Regions from separate parts of the Pseudomonas sp. GW821-FHT03A09 genome, predicted to be linked through region 1. Evidence: riboswitches for the same ligand, from Rfam matches in the RefSeq annotation. Region 1 holds a riboswitch; the other holds the start of a gene.

Region 1 (9,313 bases):
GCCAAACAGGTTGGCCCAGACCGTGAAGAAGGTCTCGGGGATAGCGGCCGCATGAATCCAGTCCATACCCTCAGGAACCGGCAGCGCCTGGCTGGCAGGCACCGCGCAATACTGCGCGTAGCCACCACCGTTGGTCAGGGCACAGACCTTGTCGCCGAGGGCGTATTCATTCACGCCATCGCCCAATGCAACCACTTCACCCGCCACTTCCAGCCCGGGAATCGGGCTCATGCCGGGTTTCATCGGGTACCTGCCGGCACGTTGCAAGGCGTCGGGGCGGTTGACCCCGGCGGCATGCACGCGGATCAGGATCTCGCCGGGACCCGCCACGGGTACGTCGGCTTGACGCGGTTGCAGGACTTCAGGGCCACCGGGTGTGGTGATTTCGATCAGGGTCATTGTTTGAGGCAGTGTCATGTGAGCATTCCTGTAGCGATGAGCCTATGGGTTGGGACTGTGCCGTGCGCTCGTCGGTTCAGGGGCATTCTAGGCTAAACCGGACGAAGGGTCTGTGCGGATGAACGCGTTTGAACGGTGGCGCGTCTATGCTGGTCCACTGACTTCAACCGTCAGATCAACAGGTGAACCAAATGGCCAAGACTTACAGCTACGCCGCGCGGGATTCCAAGGATTCACTCAAGCCTTTCACCTTCGAACGTCGTGCGCCAGGGGCGGATGACGTGCAGATCGATATTCTCTACTGCGGCGTGTGCCACTCCGATCTGCACACCGCGCGCAACGAGTGGCACAACACACTTTACCCGTCGGTGCCCGGCCATGAAATTGTCGGCCGTGTGACAGCGGTAGGCGCCAATGTACAGAAGTTCAAAGTCGGCGATCTGGCCGGTGTCGGTTGTATGGTCGACAGCTGCCAGCACTGTGCATCCTGCGCCGAGGGCGAGGAGCAGTATTGCGAAAACGGTTTTACCGGCACCTACAACGGCCCGGTATTTGGTGGCGAGAATACCTTCGGTGGCTACTCGGACAACATTGTGGTCAAGGAAAAGTTCGTGCTGCGAATCTCCCACGGCGATGCCAACCTGGCGGCTGTGGCACCGCTGTTGTGCGCGGGCATCACCACCTACTCACCGTTGCATCATTGGAAGGTCGGCCCCGGCAAGAAAGTCGGCGTGGTTGGCCTGGGCGGTCTTGGTCATATGGCGGTGAAGATCGCCCATGCCATGGGCGCGCATGTCACACTGTTTACCACCTCGCCCAACAAGCGCGAAGACGGCCTGCGCCTGGGGGCCGACCATGTGGTGGTGTCGAAGAACCCGGACGAGATGGCCAAGGTCGCCAACAGCCTGGACTTCATCCTCAACACCGTCGCCGCGCCACATGACCTGGATGCCTTCATCAGCCTGCTCAAACGCGACGGCACCATGACCCTGGTGGGCGCGCCCGACAGCCCGCACCCATCGCCTGCGGTGTTCAACCTGATCTTCAAGCGCCGCAGCCTGGCCGGCTCGTTGATCGGCGGTATCCAGGAAACCCAGGACATGCTGGACTTCTGCGCCAGGCACAAGATTGTCTCGGACATCGAGATGATCGATATCCAGGGCATCAATGAAGCCTATGAGCGCATGCTCAAGGGCGATGTGAAGTATCGGTTCGTGATCGATATGGATAGCTTGAAGAAGCAAAACCACGCCGCCTGAAAACACTGTAAACCCAATGTGGGAGGGGGCTTGCTCCCGATGACGCTGGATCAGTCAACAACTACTTGGCTGACACACTGCTATCGGGGGCAAGCCCCCTCTCACATTCAGGCCGACAGGTGCTCGTAGAGAATCGTCGCACCCACCAGCATCAACACCACACCGCCCACCATCTCCGCACGTTTGCCCACCACCGTGCCCAGCACCCGGCCAAGCATCATGCCGATGGTCACCATGGTCATGGTCGCCAGACCAATGGCGGCGGCGGCCACCAGGATATTCACGTCGACAAACGCCAGGCCCACGCCCACCGCCAGCGCATCGATGCTGGTGGCAAATGCCGTGACCGCCAGGATCATGAAGGAATGCTGGGTCGGTTTTTCCACCTCGTCATCATCGGCCTTGAGCCCGTTGTAGATCATGTGCAGGCCCAGTGCGACCAGCAGGGTAAAGGCGATCCAGTGGTCCCAGGCTTCCACCCAGCGGGTGGCGGCGTGGCCGATGGCCCAGCCGATCATTGGCGTGATGGCTTCGATCACGCCGAAGATCAAGCCGGCGCGCAGGGCTTCGGTAAAGCGTGGTTTGTGCAGGCTGGAGCCTTTGCCGATAGCTGCGGCGAAGGCATCCGTAGACATGGCGAAGGCCAGAAGAATCAGGGAAATGGGGTTCACGGTCAGGCTTCCAGTCGGGCTGCATGAGTCAACGACACGCCCACACGCCCGACTACAGGCATGGATGTGTCGCTGGTCTCACCAACCACAACGGTGTTCGTACCACGGCAGGTTGCCGAATATGTTGATACGAACGCTTCTGAGCGGGTCAGAAGCCGGTTACTCCCCAACGAAGGGTCGCAGCATAGAGCGCCAAAGATGAAAATTCCGTCAACGGCCTTCAAAGACCGGCGGGCGCCGCTCGGCAAAGGCCGCCAACCCTTCACCAAAATCCGCACTCGCGCAGGCCTGGCGGCGTAGCTCGGCGATCTGTTCCATGGCTTGCACCGGCATTGGCTGCAGGTCTTCGAGGATACGCAGTTGCTCCTTGACCGCCTGGATCGCCAGCGGCGCCTTGGCGGCGATGCCTCGGGCGATGTCCACGGCGGTGGCCTCCAGGGCATCGGTGGGCACCAGACGGTTGATCACGCCAAAGCGTTCGGCGCGTTCGGCATCGAGTTTCTGTGCGCAGAAAAACATCTCCTTGAGCACATGAATCGGCAGGTTGTTGAAGAAGCGCAGCAGACCACTGGTGGTGTAGGGCAGGCCGATATTGGCCGGGGTCATGGCGAAGCTGGCGCTGGGGTCGGCCACCACCATGTCGCAGCTCATGGCCAGGTCCACGGCGCCGCCCCAGGCCGAGCCGGAAATCGCCGCGATCACCACGCCCGGGTAGGCGCGGATACGCCGCAGCACTTGTTCCAGCGGCTTACCGTAGGCCACAGGATCGCGGTCGCGGGCCACTTCGCCGATATCGTGGCCGGCGCTCCAGACGCTCTGGCCGACCTCGGCGCCGAGGATCACTACGCCGACGCGCTGGGCGGCGAGGGCGACCAGGCTTTCGTCCAGGCTGTCGAGCAGTTGCGCGCAGAGGGCATTGCGCTGGCTGGGGTTACTGAAAGTCAGGCGCGCAATACGGGTGTCGATGTGTGTGATGGATACGTTGACCGTCATGATGCGGTTCCTGTGTGGCGTTCGAGTTCGGGGGCCTGGGTGACGACGTTGGCGTTGAGCAATGCCTGGATCGCGGCTTCGGCAAAGCCGGCCTGGCGCAACACTTCGATGCTGTGCTCGCCGAGCAACGGCGGCGGCCGTTGTGCACTGGCCGACTGCGCTTCGCTGAAGACCGGCGTTACCACCTGGCGCAATCCGCCAAGGGTGGGATGCTCCACGGTTTGGGTCAACCGGCTGTGCAGCACCTGCGGGTCGGCGAACACTTCGTCCAAGGTATTGATGGGGCCGGCGGGCAGGCCGGCGGCGATAAAGCGTTCGGTCCAGTCGCGCTTGCTGCGGGTTTTCAGGCGGCTTTCCAGGATGGCTTTCAATTCCTCGCGGCGCTCCACCCGGGCTTCGTTGCTGGCAAAGCGCGGGTCATCCGGCAGCTCGGGCAAGTCCAGCAACACGCACAGGCGGCCCCACATGGCCGAGGTGATCGGTGCCAGGTTCAGCGGGCCATCCAGGGTCTGGAACACACCATAAGGCGCAATCACTGAATGGGCATTGCCGGTGCGCCGGGGCACGTCGCCCAGGCTCAAGTAGCGTTGGCCGTGCACGCTGAGCAAGCCGACGAGGCTGGCCAGCAGCGAAGTGTTGACGTGTTGCCCGCGCCCGCTGCGCTCACGCTCCAGCAGGGCGGCGAGTACCGCCGTCACCAGCCACATGCCCGAGGTCAAGTCACCGATGGCGGTGCCGGTGCGGGTAGGGTCGCCGTCGCTGAAACCGGTGAGGCTCATCAGCCCGGAATAGCCCTGGGCGATCTGGTCGAAGCCCGGCCAACTGCTCATCGGGCCGTCGCTGCCGAAGGCATTGATACTGCCCAGGATCAGCCGCGGGTTGCGCGCGCTCAACACCTCATAACCCAAGCCCATGCTCTCCAGGGTGCCGGGCTTGAAGTTCTCGATGACCACGTCGGCGTCGTCGATCAGTTGCTGGATCGTGTCCAGGCCCCTGGGGTTGCGAAAGTCCACGCACAACCCGCGCTTGTTACGGTTGCACGACAAATAATAGGTGCTCACGCCCCGGTCGAAAGGCCCCCAGGTGCGGCTCATATCACCGGTTGGGCCGGGTTCCACCTTGATCACATCGGCGCCGAGGTCGGCCAGCACCATGGTGCAGAACGGGCCGGACAGGGCACGGCTGAGGTCGATGATCTTGATACCTTGCAGCGCTTGCATGGGCGTCTCCAACGAAGTTATTGCGGCAATGTCTGGTCGCGGGTTTCAACGGCAAACGGCAGGATCAACACGCCCAGCACAAAGGCGGCCGCTGTCCAGGCAATCGGTGTGCCGATGGAGCCATACCCATGAATGGCCGCCGCCAGCAGGAAGTTGACCCCAGCACCGATAAACCGCCCCACTGAGGCATTGAACGCAAAGGCAGTGGCGCGGATGCGCGTAGGGTATTGCTCGGGCAACCACAGGGAAAAGATCGCGAAGTTGCCGCCGAAGAACCCCAGGAACACCAGCGACACCATGAACAAATGCAGTCCGTCATCCAGGTAAAACACCCAGCCGAAGGCAAATACGATGGCCGCCGCCATGCCACTGAAGTAGATGCCCAGTGCCTTGCGTCGACCCACCCGTTCCGCCAGCCACGGCGCCACCAGGCAGCCGAGGATAGTACTCAGGGACAGCACCGCCGCGCCGATGGAGGCCAAGTGCACCGCGCCGACGTGGTCGATACCGGCGCGGGTCGCCAGAGTGACCACGGCGGTGGCTTCGTACACCGACCCGGCCCACAGGCCGACGATCGCTACGCCAACCAGGGCTGAACTGGTCAAGGTCCGGCGGCGAAAGGCCGGCGCGAAGATCTCCCACCATGGCGTACGCGGACCTGTCTTTGCCATTTGGCGCTGTGGCTCTTTGACCTTCAGCGCGGTGTACACCGCGACTACCGCTGGAAACAGCCCACACAGGAACATCACCCGCCAACCATAGGCGGCGCCCACGGTGTAGTTGAGCAGCGCGGCGATGAAAAAGCCCAGGTAATAGCCGGTTTGCAGGTAACCGGCGCCCATCTTGCGGCGGTCTTCGGGCCAGCTTTCGGCGACGTAGGTGCCAGCCAGCGCCCATTCACCGCCCACGCCGATGCCGGCGATCAAGCGAAAAATCGCCAATTGCCAGATGTTGTCGGAAAACGCCGCCGCGCCAGTGAACAACGAGTACACCAGGATGCTCGCCGCCAGTACCTTGACCCGCCCAAAGCGATCCGCCAGCGGCCCCCAGATAAACGACAGGCCCCAGCCGACCAGGAACAGGCCGAACATGATCGAACCATACATGGCGATATTCGCGGCGGTGGGTTCCAGGCCGGAGTGGGGCAGCAGTTCGGTGAGGGCCGGGATCAGCACCAGGGCGAAAATGACGGAATCCACACCGTCCAGCACCCAGCCCAGGTAGACCGCCCAGAACCCGCGAATCTGCTCACGGGACAGCGGTGTTTTGTAGGGTTTTGCACGCAGTGCCGACGCGGTTAACGCTTTGGACATGACGACCTCCCATGGCCCTGATCGGGCCTTCTTGTTGTGAGGTCAATCTAGGATGCGACGGCATAAGCAACAAATATGAAATTCCTTTGGTGGCATCGGATTTTTATATAGAGTCGAAGACTTTCGAGGAGGACAGTCATGGACCTGCGCCAGTTGCGGTACTTCGTCAAAGTGGTCGAATGCGCCAACATCACCCGTGCCAGCGAGGCCCTGCACATCGCCCAGCCGGCCATCAGCCAGCAGATGCGCAACCTGGAACAGGACATGGGGATGCAACTGCTCGAACGCAGCGCCCAAGGCGTAGTGCCCACCGCCGCCGGCCAGACCTTGTACCGGCACGCTGTCGACCTGTTGCGCCAGGCCGACGCCACCCACGAGTTGCTGCGCCAGGACGCCGAATACCCCCAGGGCAAGGTCTCGGTAGGCATGCCGTCGAGCACGGCGCGGATGCTCGCGATACCCCTGGCGCGTACCATTCGCAGCCGTTATCCGGGTATCAAGCTGGAGCTAATCGACGCGCCGAGTGCGCAGTTGGCTGGTTTGATCACCCAGGGCCGTGTGGCGCTGGCCGTGCAGGTTGACGGGGTGCCGACGCGGGGTGTGATCGCCCGGCGTCTATTCAGCGAGACCCTGTATCTGGTGGCGTGGCCGGAATTCGAATTGCCACCGACGCCGTTGAGCATCCAGAGCCTGGCGCGGATGCCGCTGGTGCTGCCCTGTGCGCCGAACACCATTCGCAGTCGTGTCGAGTCCGCCATGCAGGAGGCCGGGTTGCCGTTTGCCGTGGAGTTCGAAGCCAATTCCACCGACCTGTTGTTTTCGGCGGTGCTGGCGCGGCTCGGCGTGACCGTGTTGCCGTGGGCGGCGGCCCATGTGGAGCTGGAGCAGAACCGACTGAAGCTGGCACGTATCGACCATCGCTTGTTCAGCCGTGAACTGTCTTTGTGCTGGCCGGACACGGCGGTGCAGAGCAACGCCGTGCAGAAGGTCAAGGCGACCATTCTTGAGTTGTTCGAAGGCTTTGAGCAGCAGGCGGGGTGGGCGACCCCCGCCTAACTGCCCGGCGCCGTTTACTTGGGTTTGTGCGTGTCCAAAGCGGTGGCAATCACACTGCCCATGGGCGTCGGTTTTGGCGCCTGGCGGTGTTTCACTGCATTGATTGCCCATTCTTCCAACCGCACGCGGTCACGCTGGAACAGCATCACGTGGGTGGAACCACCGAACTCGAAATGACCAATTTCGGTGCCACGCTTGATGACGACCGGTTTACTGCCTTCACCAACGATAAACGCCGGCTCGATGATACAGGTCGAGACTTCCACCATGCCGATGCAGATCAGCGCCACGTACCCGCAGGTGGGGTGCTCGAAAATAAAGATCGCCCGGGCCGCCACATGGCCGAGGTAGGGTTGCGACTCGGTGCCTTCCCAGGTGCCCGGGCCTTCCTTCTGAGCCGGGCGTTGGGCGAAGTAAGTGCCGGGCTGTACCCATGAACGCACCAGGGTGCCGTCCAACGGTGCGTTCCAGCGATGGTAGTGGGTGGCGGACAGGAACCCCTGGTAAAGCTGACCACCTTCAAACAACTTGGCCCACCGGCTCTCGCCGGCGAACAGGTCCAGCAGCGAGTAATTGACGTCCTTGATCCAGAAGTCGCTCTCGAAGGCGATATTGTTCTGGTACTCCCAGGGCGTGGTCTCGCAGCCGATGTCGACCTGAGTCTTGGCATCGCCCTGGAATGGCCGCGCGCCGGTCACGAACTTGCGGATGAAAAAGTCGTTCCACGAAGCGAAGCCATAACCAGGCTTTTTCGGATCGTGCTCCATCTGGTGCCAGACCCCGGCTTTCCACGCGGCCTTGGAGATCCACGAGCCTGGTTTTTCGGGGTTGTTGATGTCGAGCTTGTCCAGGGATTGCGGGCTCTTGAGGTAGGCGTTCCAGGTGTCGAGCACCTTCTTGAACTGCTGGTTGAAGGTCGCGTCATGGAACAGCGCTACACCGGCTTCGGTGGCCATGGAAATCGCCAGGAAGCCATTCATGGGCGTGCCCACCTGGGCGGTGTCGTTGAAGGAGGACGAGGTGGTAACGATCTCGTTGAGAATCTCGAAGAAACTGTCGTAGCCATCGATCCATACCGCGTCGCCATCCTCGGTTTTGATCTGGTCACGGGTTTGGGGCGGCAGGGTCATCACGAAGGCGTTGGACTGCTGGATCATCGACATCACCCACATGCGGTACACACTGTTGTGGGTGACCCACTGCTTGAACGCCACCAGTTGCGGTTGCATGGGCGCGAGGGTGCCGGCTTTTTTCATCGCGGCGATGTAGTTGCGCAGCGGCACCAGGTAATTGGCGGTCGCCCACACGCGGTTGGGTACCCAGAAACCCATCTGCACGGGGCCGGCGTTGTCCAGGGTGAGCAAGTTGGAACCGCTGCCCTCGACGGGCGGTGGGGTTTTACGGGGTTGAGTGGCAGGTGAGGAACGATCAGTGTGCGCCATGGTATTAGTCCTTTAAACATCGCTACGTGGGTAAGCTCTTCTTGAGCAATGTTCAGCGTAGCCAGCACGGGACCGGGGTTTGTAATGGTTGGCTATAACCAGCTGCGCCCACCGACAAAAATCATCTTCGACACCAACTCCACAATGTTCTTCACCTCCAGCTTCTTCATCAACCGTGCCCGGTGTACTTCCACCGTGCGGTGGGAAATCCCCAGGCGCAGGGCGATTTCCTTGGACTTGAGGCCGTTGACGATCAGCATGGCGATTTCCCGTTCCCGTGGCGTGAGGTCTCCTGTGCCGGCATGGGTACGGTCCAGGCGCTCGAAGTGCCAGATCATCAGCTTGAACGGGTCTTTGGGAGTGAGGGTGTAGCCGTGGGATTTGGCCCAGAACACTTCGCCGTTTTTGTGCTGCATGAAGCGTTCATCGGAGTAGAAGCCGTTTTCACTGTCGAGCAGCCAGTCATGGCTGCGCTTGCCGATGGCGTGATAATCGGCCTGGGACGGGTAGATCAGCAGGGTCAACTGGTTGACCAGGGCTTCGCGGGGGTAGCCGAACAGCTTCAGGAAGGCTTCGTTGCAGTCGACGATCACGCGGTGGCGGGTGACGATTTGTGGCGCGGGAGACAGCCGGAACGCCAGGCGCTCGATATCTTGGAGTGGTTGTGCAAACACGGTCATTGGGCGTCCTGCCTCGTGGTGTATCGCTTCGGCTACTACTTATCCATGTAAGTAGTTACACGAATTGGCGAGCGACCAAGGGTGGCTCATTGTAGGCAATGTTTAGACCCACACCAGAAGAAATTGAATATGCCTGCTGATTGCGTCTCCATAGTTGCCGCTGGTCATTCGCGTTTTGGTCGCCTGGAAGGCACCACCCTTGAAGACCTGATCGTACAGGTCACCCGCGAAGCCCTAAAGGATGCGGCCATTGATGCATCAGAGATTGACGCGCTGTTTC
Region 2 (9,313 bases), on a different contig from region 1:
CCGCGCTCTGTTCCTCGGCAGCGCTGGCGATCTGGGTGTTCATGTCGTTGATCACCGACACCGCTTGAGTGATGGTCTCCAGCGCTTGCGCTGCCTTTGCTGCGTGCTGCACGCTTTCATCGGTGCGGTTCTGGCTGTCTTCCATCACCCGCACCACATCGCGCGTACCTTGTTGCAACTGCTGGATCATGGCCTGGATTTCTTCGGTGGCCTTCTGGGTTTTCTGCGCCAGGTTGCGCACTTCATCCGCGACCACGGCAAAACCACGGCCTTGCTCGCCGGCTCGTGCCGCCTCGATGGCGGCGTTGAGTGCAAGCAGGTTGGTCTGCTCGGCAATCCCGCGAATCGCGGTGAGGATCGCGTTGATGTTCTCGCTGTCCTTGGCCAGGGTCTGCACCACGCCGACGGCTTTGCCGATTTCTTCGGCGAGTGCGCCGATGGACGTCGAGGTGTCACGCACAATACGCATACCTTGGCTGGCTGCCTGGTCGGCATGGCTGGCGGCTTGCGCAGCCTGGGTGGCATTGCGCGCCACATCTTGCGCGGTAGCGGTCATCTCATGCACGGCGGTCGCCACCTGGTCGATCTCGACCATTTGTCTGTGCACGCCCTGGTTGGTCCGAATCGCAATGTCGGCAGTGTGTTCCGAAGAGTCACTGACTTTCTGCACTGAACTCACCACTTGCGTAATCATGCCTTGCAGCTTGATCAGGAAGGTATTGAAGCCACCGGCGATCGCCCCCAATTCGTCGGCGCGATCGCTGGTCAGGCGCCGTGTGAGATCGCCTTCGCCCTGGGCGATGTCGTTGAGCATGGCCACCATTTGCTTGAGCGGGCGGGCGATGCCATGGCCGACCAGCCAGATCACCAGCAAGCCGATGCCGGCGATCACCAGGCCGACCATGGCCATGCCGAATGTGTCGGTCTTGCGTTGGGCTTGCAGGTCACTTTGCAATGCGTTCGAGTCCGCCATCACGGCACTCAGGGGGAGTTGCAACATCAAGGTCCAGCGCGCTTCGGCCTGGCCGATGTTGAACGGCAAGAGCAATTCGATATGCCCACTTGTCTTGTCGATGTCGTAGCGCACTTCGCCGACTTTCAGTTGGCCAAGGTTGGCCAGTTCATTGCTGTCGAGCAGGTCGCTGGCCTTCTCGCCGAGCTTGCTGGCGTCCTTGGTGTAGGCCACCAGGCGTCCGTTGCTGGAGATCAGCGCCAGTTCACCGGCGCCGTCGTAGAGACTCTGGTCGGCACGGGTCAGCATGTCCTGGATGAAGTTTACCGAGAGGTCGGCACCGACGATGCCCTGGAACTTGCCATCGATCATGATCGGCTCGATGAACGACGCCAGCATCACCATGGCGTTGCCCACCTTGTACGGGGCGGGGTCGATGGCGCAGGGCTTCTGGCTTTCCTTGGAGCACAGGTAGTACTCGCTGGCGCGCACGCCGGTAGAGAGAATGTTCTGGTCGTTGACGTCGGCCAGCTTGTCCAGGCCCAGGCTGCCATCGGCATTGCGGTACCACCACGGCAGGAAGCGGCCGTCGGTGCCCATGCCGACGATGGGGCTGTTCACAAAATTGGCGTCGTTGTGATCGATGGCGTTGGGTTCCCAGCCGATGTAGGCGCCGAGGATTTTCGGGTTACGCACCACGGTTTCATGCAGCAGGCTGATCAGTTGTTCGCGGCCGATCTGTAAGGCCGGTTCGCCCTTGGCGTCCTTCATGCCGAGCAGGGCGTTGGTGGTGGCCAAGCCTTTGGCGGTCACCAACGGCGCTTCCAGTTCGCGCTGGATCAGTGTGGCCTGGGTTTGCGCCAGCGTGGTGAGGCGCTCCTTGATGATCTGTTCGAACTGCGCCTGGGTGCGCTCTTGCACCATCTCCTGGGTTCGCGCACCAGCAAACAAGGCGTAGAGTACCAGTACGGCGACTACGCTCAGCACGATGGCGCCGGTCAGTGCCGCGACGGAAAACTGAATCGACTTGAATTTCATGAAGGCTCCGGGCGCAGAGGGGAATGGGCTGCATTTTTATATCGGCCACGCCGAGGGGAGCCTTAAGGCGTGTCCTGCAAAAAAGTCGGTGGCGTCGCAAATGGGATGGTGGCTGGCGTAGTGGGATGTATCCGAAATTTAACGGTTACACGTCTGCTGTATCTGGCGCCGATATAAATGACCGCCTACGATACGCGCCTGATTTTCAGGGAGAGTGTCATGAAGAAAGCATTGGCGATAAGCCTACTTAGTTCAGCAGTACTGCTGGCCGGTTGTCAGTCGGTCAACACCACCAGTGGCGGCGCCGTGGGTGTGGAGCGCAAGCAGTACATGTTCAGCATGCTGTCGAGCCAGGAAGTCGACCAGATGTATGCCCAGTCCTACCAGCAGACCCTGGGTGAGGCGAGCGGCAAGGGCTTGGTGGACAAGACCAGCGCCAACGCCAAGCGCGTGCAGGCCATTGCCAACCGCCTGATCGCCCAGGCGCCGTCCTTCCGCCCGGATGCGGCGCAGTGGAAGTGGGAAGTGAACCTGATCAAGAGCGATGAGATGAACGCCAACTGTGGGCCTGGCGGCAAGATCTTCGTGTACAGCGCCTTGATCGATAACCTCAAGCTCACTGATGACGAGCTGGCTGCGGTGATGGGTCATGAGATTGCCCACGCCTTGCGTGAGCACGGTCGTGAAGCCATGTCCAAGGCGTATGGCATCGAGATGGCCAAGCAGGGTGCTGGCGCGTTGTTTGGCCTGACCCAGGACAGCCTGGCACTGGCCGATACTGTGACCAACTACGGTATGACCTTGCCCAACAGTCGCGCCAATGAAAACGAGGCGGACTTGATTGGCCTGGAGCTTTCGGCCCGCGCCGGCTACAACCCGAACGCCGCCATCACGTTATGGAACAAAATGGCCAAGGCTTCTGAAGGTGCGCCACCGGAGTTCATGAGCACTCACCCGGCTTCCGACAGCCGAATCGCCTCGTTGCAGGCGGCGATTCCGAAGGTGATGCCTCTGTACCAGCAGGCCAAAAAATCCTGAGCCTGTGAAAATCCAAGTGTGGGAGCTGGCTTGCCTGCGATGCGGGCAACTCGGTCTGGCAGTTGAACCGGGCCGATGCTATCGCAGGCAAGCCAGCTCCCACATTGGGTTGGATTTACAGGTTTAGATCCAGCCGCTGCTTTGCATGGCTTTGTATACGGCGACGATAGCCAGGATGAAGAATGCCGTGGCTGCCAGTCGACGAATCAAGGTCAGCGGCAGCTTCTCCGCTGCAAAATTACCCGCCAATACCACCGGCACGTTGGCAATCAGCATGCCCAAGGTGGTGCCGATAATCACCAGCCACAACTCCGGGTACTGCGCCGCCAGCATCACCGTGGCGATCTGTGTCTTGTCGCCGATTTCGGCGAGGAAGAATGCGATCAGGGTAGTCAGGAACGGCCCGAACTTGCGAGTGGTACTGGCTTCGTCATCGTCGAGTTTGTCCGGCACCAGGGTCCACAGTGCCGTGGCGCAGAAGCTCGCCGCCAGAATCCAGTGCAACACCGCATCCGAGAAGAAACTGCCGAACCAGGCCCCCACGGCACCGGCGGCCGCATGGTTGGCCAGGGTTGCGGCCACAATACCGGCGATGATCGGCCAGGGCTTGCGAAAGCGTGCGGCCAGGATGAGCGCGAGCAGTTGCGTCTTGTCGCCGATTTCGGCCAAGGCAACGATTGCGGTAGGAACGAGTAATGAATCCAGCATCAGGTAGGTTTCCAGGGGCGGGTCGACACGGCTATGACACGTACAGCCTTCCCGCCCCGGGTAAGGTGTGCGTGTCATAGGTCTTGTCAAACCCCGGTCCGTCTGTGCGGACTCCTGGGTCGCATACGCCATGGTCTGCTGACCAAGTATGTTGACGTATGCCGGACGAGCGTGGCGCTCGTGGGAGACTACTCCCCTAGGACGGAGCGGATTCTGCCTAGGCAAAATCCATTCGGCAAGCCTTCTTTTTCAAACGCCCGTCAGCCGCGCTTGGCACGGTAAATGCGAAAGCCATTGCCTTCGGCCTTGATCGCACACACGCCCAGGTGCTCTTCGATCAGCGGTTGATACTTCAGGAAGCTATTAGCGACCAGCCGGAGTTCGCCGCCTTTTGCCAGGTGTTTCGCGGCTTTTCGCAGCAAGTTTTCCGTGGCGAAATAGTCGGTATGCACCCCGACATGGAACGGCGGATTGCTCAGGATCGCGTTCAAACCCATTGGCGCGGCGTCGATTCCGTCACCGGTCAACACCTCGGCTTCCAGACCATTGGCTGCCAATGTCAGGCGGCTGCTGGCGGCGGCAAAGGCATCCACATCCAGCATCGTCACACTGTTGTGCGGGTAGCGACGTTTGACCGCCGCGCCCAATACGCCCGCGCCGCAGCCGAAGTCGAGCAAATGACCGCTGGGCAGTTTGTCCAGGTGTTCCAGCAACAGCTCGGTGCCGCGATCCAGGCGCCCGTGGCTGAACACGCCCGGCAGGCTCACCACCTTGAGTGGCCCTTCGGCCAGCGGCACGTCGAACACTTGCGCCAGGCTTTCCAGCTCGACCGCTTGCGGGGCGTTGGCCACGGTGACTTGCCACAGCTGGCAATGCCGCGCGTTGTCGAGCTTGCGGGGCTTGCCGAACGGGATCATCTGCTTGGCGGCGCTTTCGATACCGCCTTTTTTCTCCCCGACCAGAAACAGCTCGGCGCCGGGCAGGCGTGCGGCCACGGTGTTGAGCAGGTAATCGGTGAGGTCCTTGGACTTGGGCAGGAAGATCACTGCCGCATCGAACGAACGCTCAGGTACGTTCACGCCGAACTGGCTGCGCTCGGGGAAGCGTGCATCGAGTGCTGCCTGGTCGCCCGCATGCCAGCACCAGCCGTGGGCATTGGGCAGGCGCCCCAGCAGGTCGTCGGCAGGCAAACCGACCAGCAGCAGGTTGCCTTGAAAAAGTTCGGCCTGACGAAGCAGTACTTCACTGCGCGGATCCATAGTCTGCTCCTTGAAAAGGGGCGCAGTTTATCAACTGACGACGCGCAGCGGGGCGCCGTTGAAAAAGCCTTGGGCGTTTTCCGCCAGTTGGCCAACGATGCGCTGCCGTGCTTCGCGGCTGCCCCAGGCGTTGTGGGGCGTGACAATCAGCCGAGGAATATCGCTCGCCAGCAGCGGGTTGCCAGCCGCCGGAGGCTCCACGCTCAGCACATCGGTTGCGGCGCCACCCAGATGACCGCTGCGCAACGCATCGGCCAGGGCCTGTTCATTGATCAACCCACCGCGTGCTGTGTTGACCACAAACGCGCCGGGCTTGAGCAACGTCAGCTCGCGGGCACCGATAAAGTTGCGGGTGTGGTCGTTGAGCGGGCAGTGCAGGGTCAGCGCGTCCACTTGTGTCAGCAATTCATCCAGCGGCATGCGGTCGGCGCGGGCAGGGCGCCCCGGGATGGCGCCCAACACAACGCGCATGCCGAAGGCTTCGGCCAGGCGCGCCACGGCGCTGCCCAATTCTCCATGGCCGAGCAAACCGAGGGTTTTACCTTCAAGTTCGACGATAGGGTGATCCAGCAGGCAAAACTGCTTGGCCTGTTGCCATTTGCCCGCGCTGACGTCTCGTTGATAGTCCTTCAAGCGTGTCGCCAGGTTGAGCAGCAGCATGATCGTATGCTGCGCCACCGACGGAGTGCCGTAGCCCTGGCAGTTGCTCACGGTGATGCCGTGGTGGCGTGCCGCTTCCAGGTCGACGTTATTGGTGCCCGTGGCCGATACCAGGATCAGTTTGAGCGTGGGGCAGGCGGCCAGGGTTTCAGCGTTGAGGGCAATTTTGTTACTGATCGCAACTTCAGCGCCTTGCAGGCGTTCGACTACATTCTGCGGGGTTGTCTGTTCGTACAACTGCAGTTCGCCAAAGCAATTTCGCAGCTCGCTGAGGTCGAGGTCCCCGAGGTCCAGGGACGGGTGATCAAGGAAGACCGCGCGGCGATTGTTCGTCATCAACTGTACCTTTTGCGACAGGGTTCGAAGGCGTAATCTGCCGAGCCTATCAGATGAAATAATCAGTTACTTCATGGAGTGAGCATGTACGTTGCCGAGTTTTTGACCGTAGCCCTGATTCACTTATTGGCGGTGGCCAGCCCCGGCCCGGACTTCGCCGTGGTGGTGCGCGAGAGTGTGACCCATGGCCGCCGCGCCGGGACTTGGACCGCGCTGGGAGTCGGCTCGGCGATTTTCCTGCACGTGGGGTACTCGTTGCTCGGCATCGGCTTGATCGTGTCCCAGTCCATCGTGCTGTTCAACGCGCTGAAATGGGCCGCCGCGGCGTATCTGCTGTACATCGGTTTCAAGGCATTGCGCGCCCAGCCGGCCAAGCCTGCCGCCGAAGGCGAGTTGCACCGCGAAGCGGGCGAACGCACCCCGCGTGGTGCGTTTACCGCAGGTTTCGTGACCAATGGCTTGAACCCCAAGGCCACGTTGTTCTTCCTTTCTCTGTTCACGGTGGTGATCAACCCGCATACGCCACTGGCCATTCAAGCCGGTTATGGCGTGTACCTGGCGGTGGCGACGGCGCTGTGGTTCTGCCTGGTTGCCATGTTGTTCAGCCAGCAGCGCGTGCGCGCCGGGTTTGCGCGGATGGGGCATTGGTTTGATCGGACGATGGGCGCCGTGCTGATTGCCATTGGTGTGAAGTTGGCTTTTACCAGCATGAAATAATCAAGTTCATTGAGTGATGTGGGAGGGGGCTTGCCCCCGATTGCGGAGTATCAGCTAATGAATACTTAGCTGAATGACCGCTATCGGGGGCAAGCCCCCTCCCACATTGGATCTTCTTCAGCTCTGGATGGTGGCGCAAAGCTAGCACTGGTGTCGGTCTGCAAATCATTCCTTTGGCTGATTTGGCTGGCACATAAGCTCTCTAAAGTGCAGGTCTTCAAGCCAAGACCGTGCAGTCAGATAAGGGATTCGTATGTTGCAGACCCGTGTTATCCCGCCCGCCGAAGGCGCGTACCAATACCCGCTGTTGATCAAACGCCTGTTGATGTCCGGAGCCCGTTACGAGAAGACCCGGGAAATCATCTACCGTGACAAGCTGCGTTATACCTATCCCACCCTGATCGAGCGCGTCGCCCGCCTGGCCAACGTGCTCACCGCCGCAGGAGTGAAAGCCGGTGATACGGTCGCGGTCATGGACTGGGACAGCCACCGTTACCTGGAATGCATGTTCGCCATTCCAATGATCGGTGCGGTGATCCACACCATCAACGTGCGCCTGTCGCCGGAGCAAATCCTCTACACCATGAACCACGCCGAGGACCGCTTTGTGCTGGTCAACAGCGAGTTTGTGGGGCTTTACCAAGCGATCGCCGGGCACCTTACTACCGTCGACAAGACCCTGCTGCTCACCGACGGTGACGCCAAGACCGCCGAATTACCGAACCTGGTGGGTGAGTACGAAACCCTGCTGGCCGCTGCCAGCCCGAAATACGACTTCCAGGACTTCGACGAAAACTCGGTAGCCACCACCTTCTACACCACCGGCACCACCGGCAACCCCAAGGGCGTGTATTTCACCCATCGTCAACTGGTACTGCACACCATAGGCGTGGCAACCATCATGGGGAGCGTCGACAGCGTGCGTCTGCTGGGCACCAACGACGTGTATATGCCGATCACGCCGATGTTCCATGTGCATGCCTGGGGCCTGCCGTATGTGGCGACCATGCTTGGGCTCAAACAGGTCTATCCCGGCCGCTACGACCCTGAATACCTGGTGGAGTTGTGGCGCAAGGAAAAGGTCACTTTCTCCCACTGTGTGCCGACCATCCTGCAAATGGTGCTTAACGCCAAGGCCGCTCAGGGCGTGGATTTTGGCGGTTGGAAGATTGTCATCGGCGGCAGCGCGTTGAATCGCTCGTTGTATGAAGCCTCCAAGGCCCGCGGTATTCAACTGACCGCCGCGTACGGCATGTCCGAGACCGGGCCGTTGGTGTCCTGTGCCCATCTCAACGAAGAACTGATGGCCGGCAGCGAAGATGAGCGAACGACCTATCGCATCAAGGCCGGTGTACCCGGGCCCTTGGTGGAGGCGGCGATTGTCGATGCTGATGGCAACTTCCTGCCCGCCGACGGCGAGTCCCAAGGTGAACTGGTACTGCGCGCGCCGTGGCTCACCGAAGGGTATTTCAACGAGCCGCAGAAGGGCGCCGAGTTGTGGGCTGGCGGCTGGATGCACACTGGTGATGTGGCGACCCTCGACGCCTTTGGGGTGATCGACATCCGTGATCGCATCAAGGACGTGATCAAGACCGGCGGCGAATGGATCTCCTCGCTGGCCCTCGAAGATCTGGTCAGCCGCCATCCTGCGGTACGCGAAGTAGCAGTGGTGGGCATCGCCGACCCGCAATGGGGCGAGCGCCCGTTTGCGCTGGTGGTGGTGCGTGATGGCCATGTGATAGGTGCGCGAGAGCTCAAGGAGCACCTCAAACCTTTCGTCGAACTGGGCCACTTGAGCAAGTGGGCCATTCCAAGCCAAATCGCCATTGTTACTGAAATTCCCAAGACCAGTGTAGGAAAACTCGACAAAAAACGTATCCGTATCGACATCATCGAGTGGCAGGCCAACAACAGTACGTTCCTGTCGACTCTCTGACGCCCTTCGCCGCGCCCGTTTGGGCGCGGCAATGCTCTATCTCAAGCCTTCACTTGTGATTTATCGATTTTCAGCCATCCTTGCCGCGCCGATCTTCATCGGTGTGGCGAAAGGGTTGTGGCAGACGGGTTGGTGATGCAAATCACACTTTAGAGGGATCAAGCGCTACCCCCTGCTGGCTATAGTCCCTTCCAGAGTTTTTCGCGGATGTTGCGCTTCGGGCCATGGGGGCTCGGTTGCCGTTCGGCATTGGGATCGTTGTATTCCGGCTGATACATGCATCTGTAAGAAAGAACTCACTGCCATAACAATAATGCACATGGAGTAGCGTCGATGACCTCAGTAAACCAGTTCTGGCGCCGGGCAAGACTGCCTCTGGCCGTCAGTCTCGCTTCTACGCTCGCCGGGCCCGCATTCGGCGTCAGTTTCAACGTGGGTGAAATCGAAGGGAGTTTTGACTCATCCCTGTCGGTGGGTGCCAGTTGGAGCACTTCCAAGGCCAATCGCGACTTGATCGGCGTCAACAACGGTGGCAAAGGTTTGTCACAGACGTCGGATGACGGCCACTTGAACTTCAAGCGTGGGGAAACCTTCTCGAAGATCTTCAAGGGCATTCATGACCTGGAACTGAAGTACGGCGATACCGGTGTGTTCGTACGTGGCAAGTAC

What was found. Region 1 has a riboswitch for manganese ahead of mntP (manganese efflux pump MntP). Riboswitches for the same ligand answer to the same signal wherever they lie in the genome.
Region 2: it holds a riboswitch for manganese, as region 1 does, so the genes downstream of both, AC07V4_RS13215 (TMEM165/GDT1 family protein) here and mntP (manganese efflux pump MntP) in region 1, are expected to answer to the same signal.

The regions. Positions count from the first base shown of each region.
Region 1 is NZ_JBWKUX010000012.1:151,649-160,961, forward strand. Features, by position in the region: gene AC07V4_RS21105 (NAD(P)H-quinone oxidoreductase) at 1-417, opposite strand, end outside; gene AC07V4_RS21110 (NAD(P)-dependent alcohol dehydrogenase) at 591-1,658, shown strand; gene mntP (manganese efflux pump MntP) at 1,766-2,329, opposite strand; yybP-ykoY riboswitch at 2,340-2,509, opposite strand; gene scpB (methylmalonyl-CoA decarboxylase) at 2,540-3,322, opposite strand; gene AC07V4_RS21125 (CaiB/BaiF CoA transferase family protein) at 3,319-4,542, opposite strand; gene AC07V4_RS21130 (MFS transporter) at 4,560-5,855, opposite strand; gene AC07V4_RS21135 (LysR substrate-binding domain-containing protein) at 5,994-6,911, shown strand; gene AC07V4_RS21140 (phophatidylserine decarboxylase associated domain-containing protein) at 6,926-8,353, opposite strand; gene AC07V4_RS21145 (LuxR C-terminal-related transcriptional regulator) at 8,446-9,033, opposite strand; gene AC07V4_RS21150 (acetyl-CoA acetyltransferase) at 9,163-9,313, shown strand, end outside.
Region 2 is NZ_JBWKUX010000006.1:135,824-145,136, reverse strand. Features, by position in the region: gene AC07V4_RS13230 (methyl-accepting chemotaxis protein) at 1-595, opposite strand, end outside; partial or broken gene AC07V4_RS13225 (HAMP domain-containing protein) at 710-904, opposite strand; gene AC07V4_RS13220 (M48 family metallopeptidase) at 2,210-3,028, shown strand; gene AC07V4_RS13215 (TMEM165/GDT1 family protein) at 3,152-3,736, opposite strand; yybP-ykoY riboswitch at 3,825-3,946, opposite strand; gene AC07V4_RS13210 (methyltransferase) at 3,997-4,995, opposite strand; gene AC07V4_RS13205 (2-hydroxyacid dehydrogenase) at 5,026-5,991, opposite strand; gene AC07V4_RS13200 (LysE family translocator) at 6,076-6,708, shown strand; gene AC07V4_RS13195 (fatty acid--CoA ligase) at 6,962-8,644, shown strand; gene AC07V4_RS13190 (DUF1302 domain-containing protein) at 8,978-9,313, shown strand, end outside.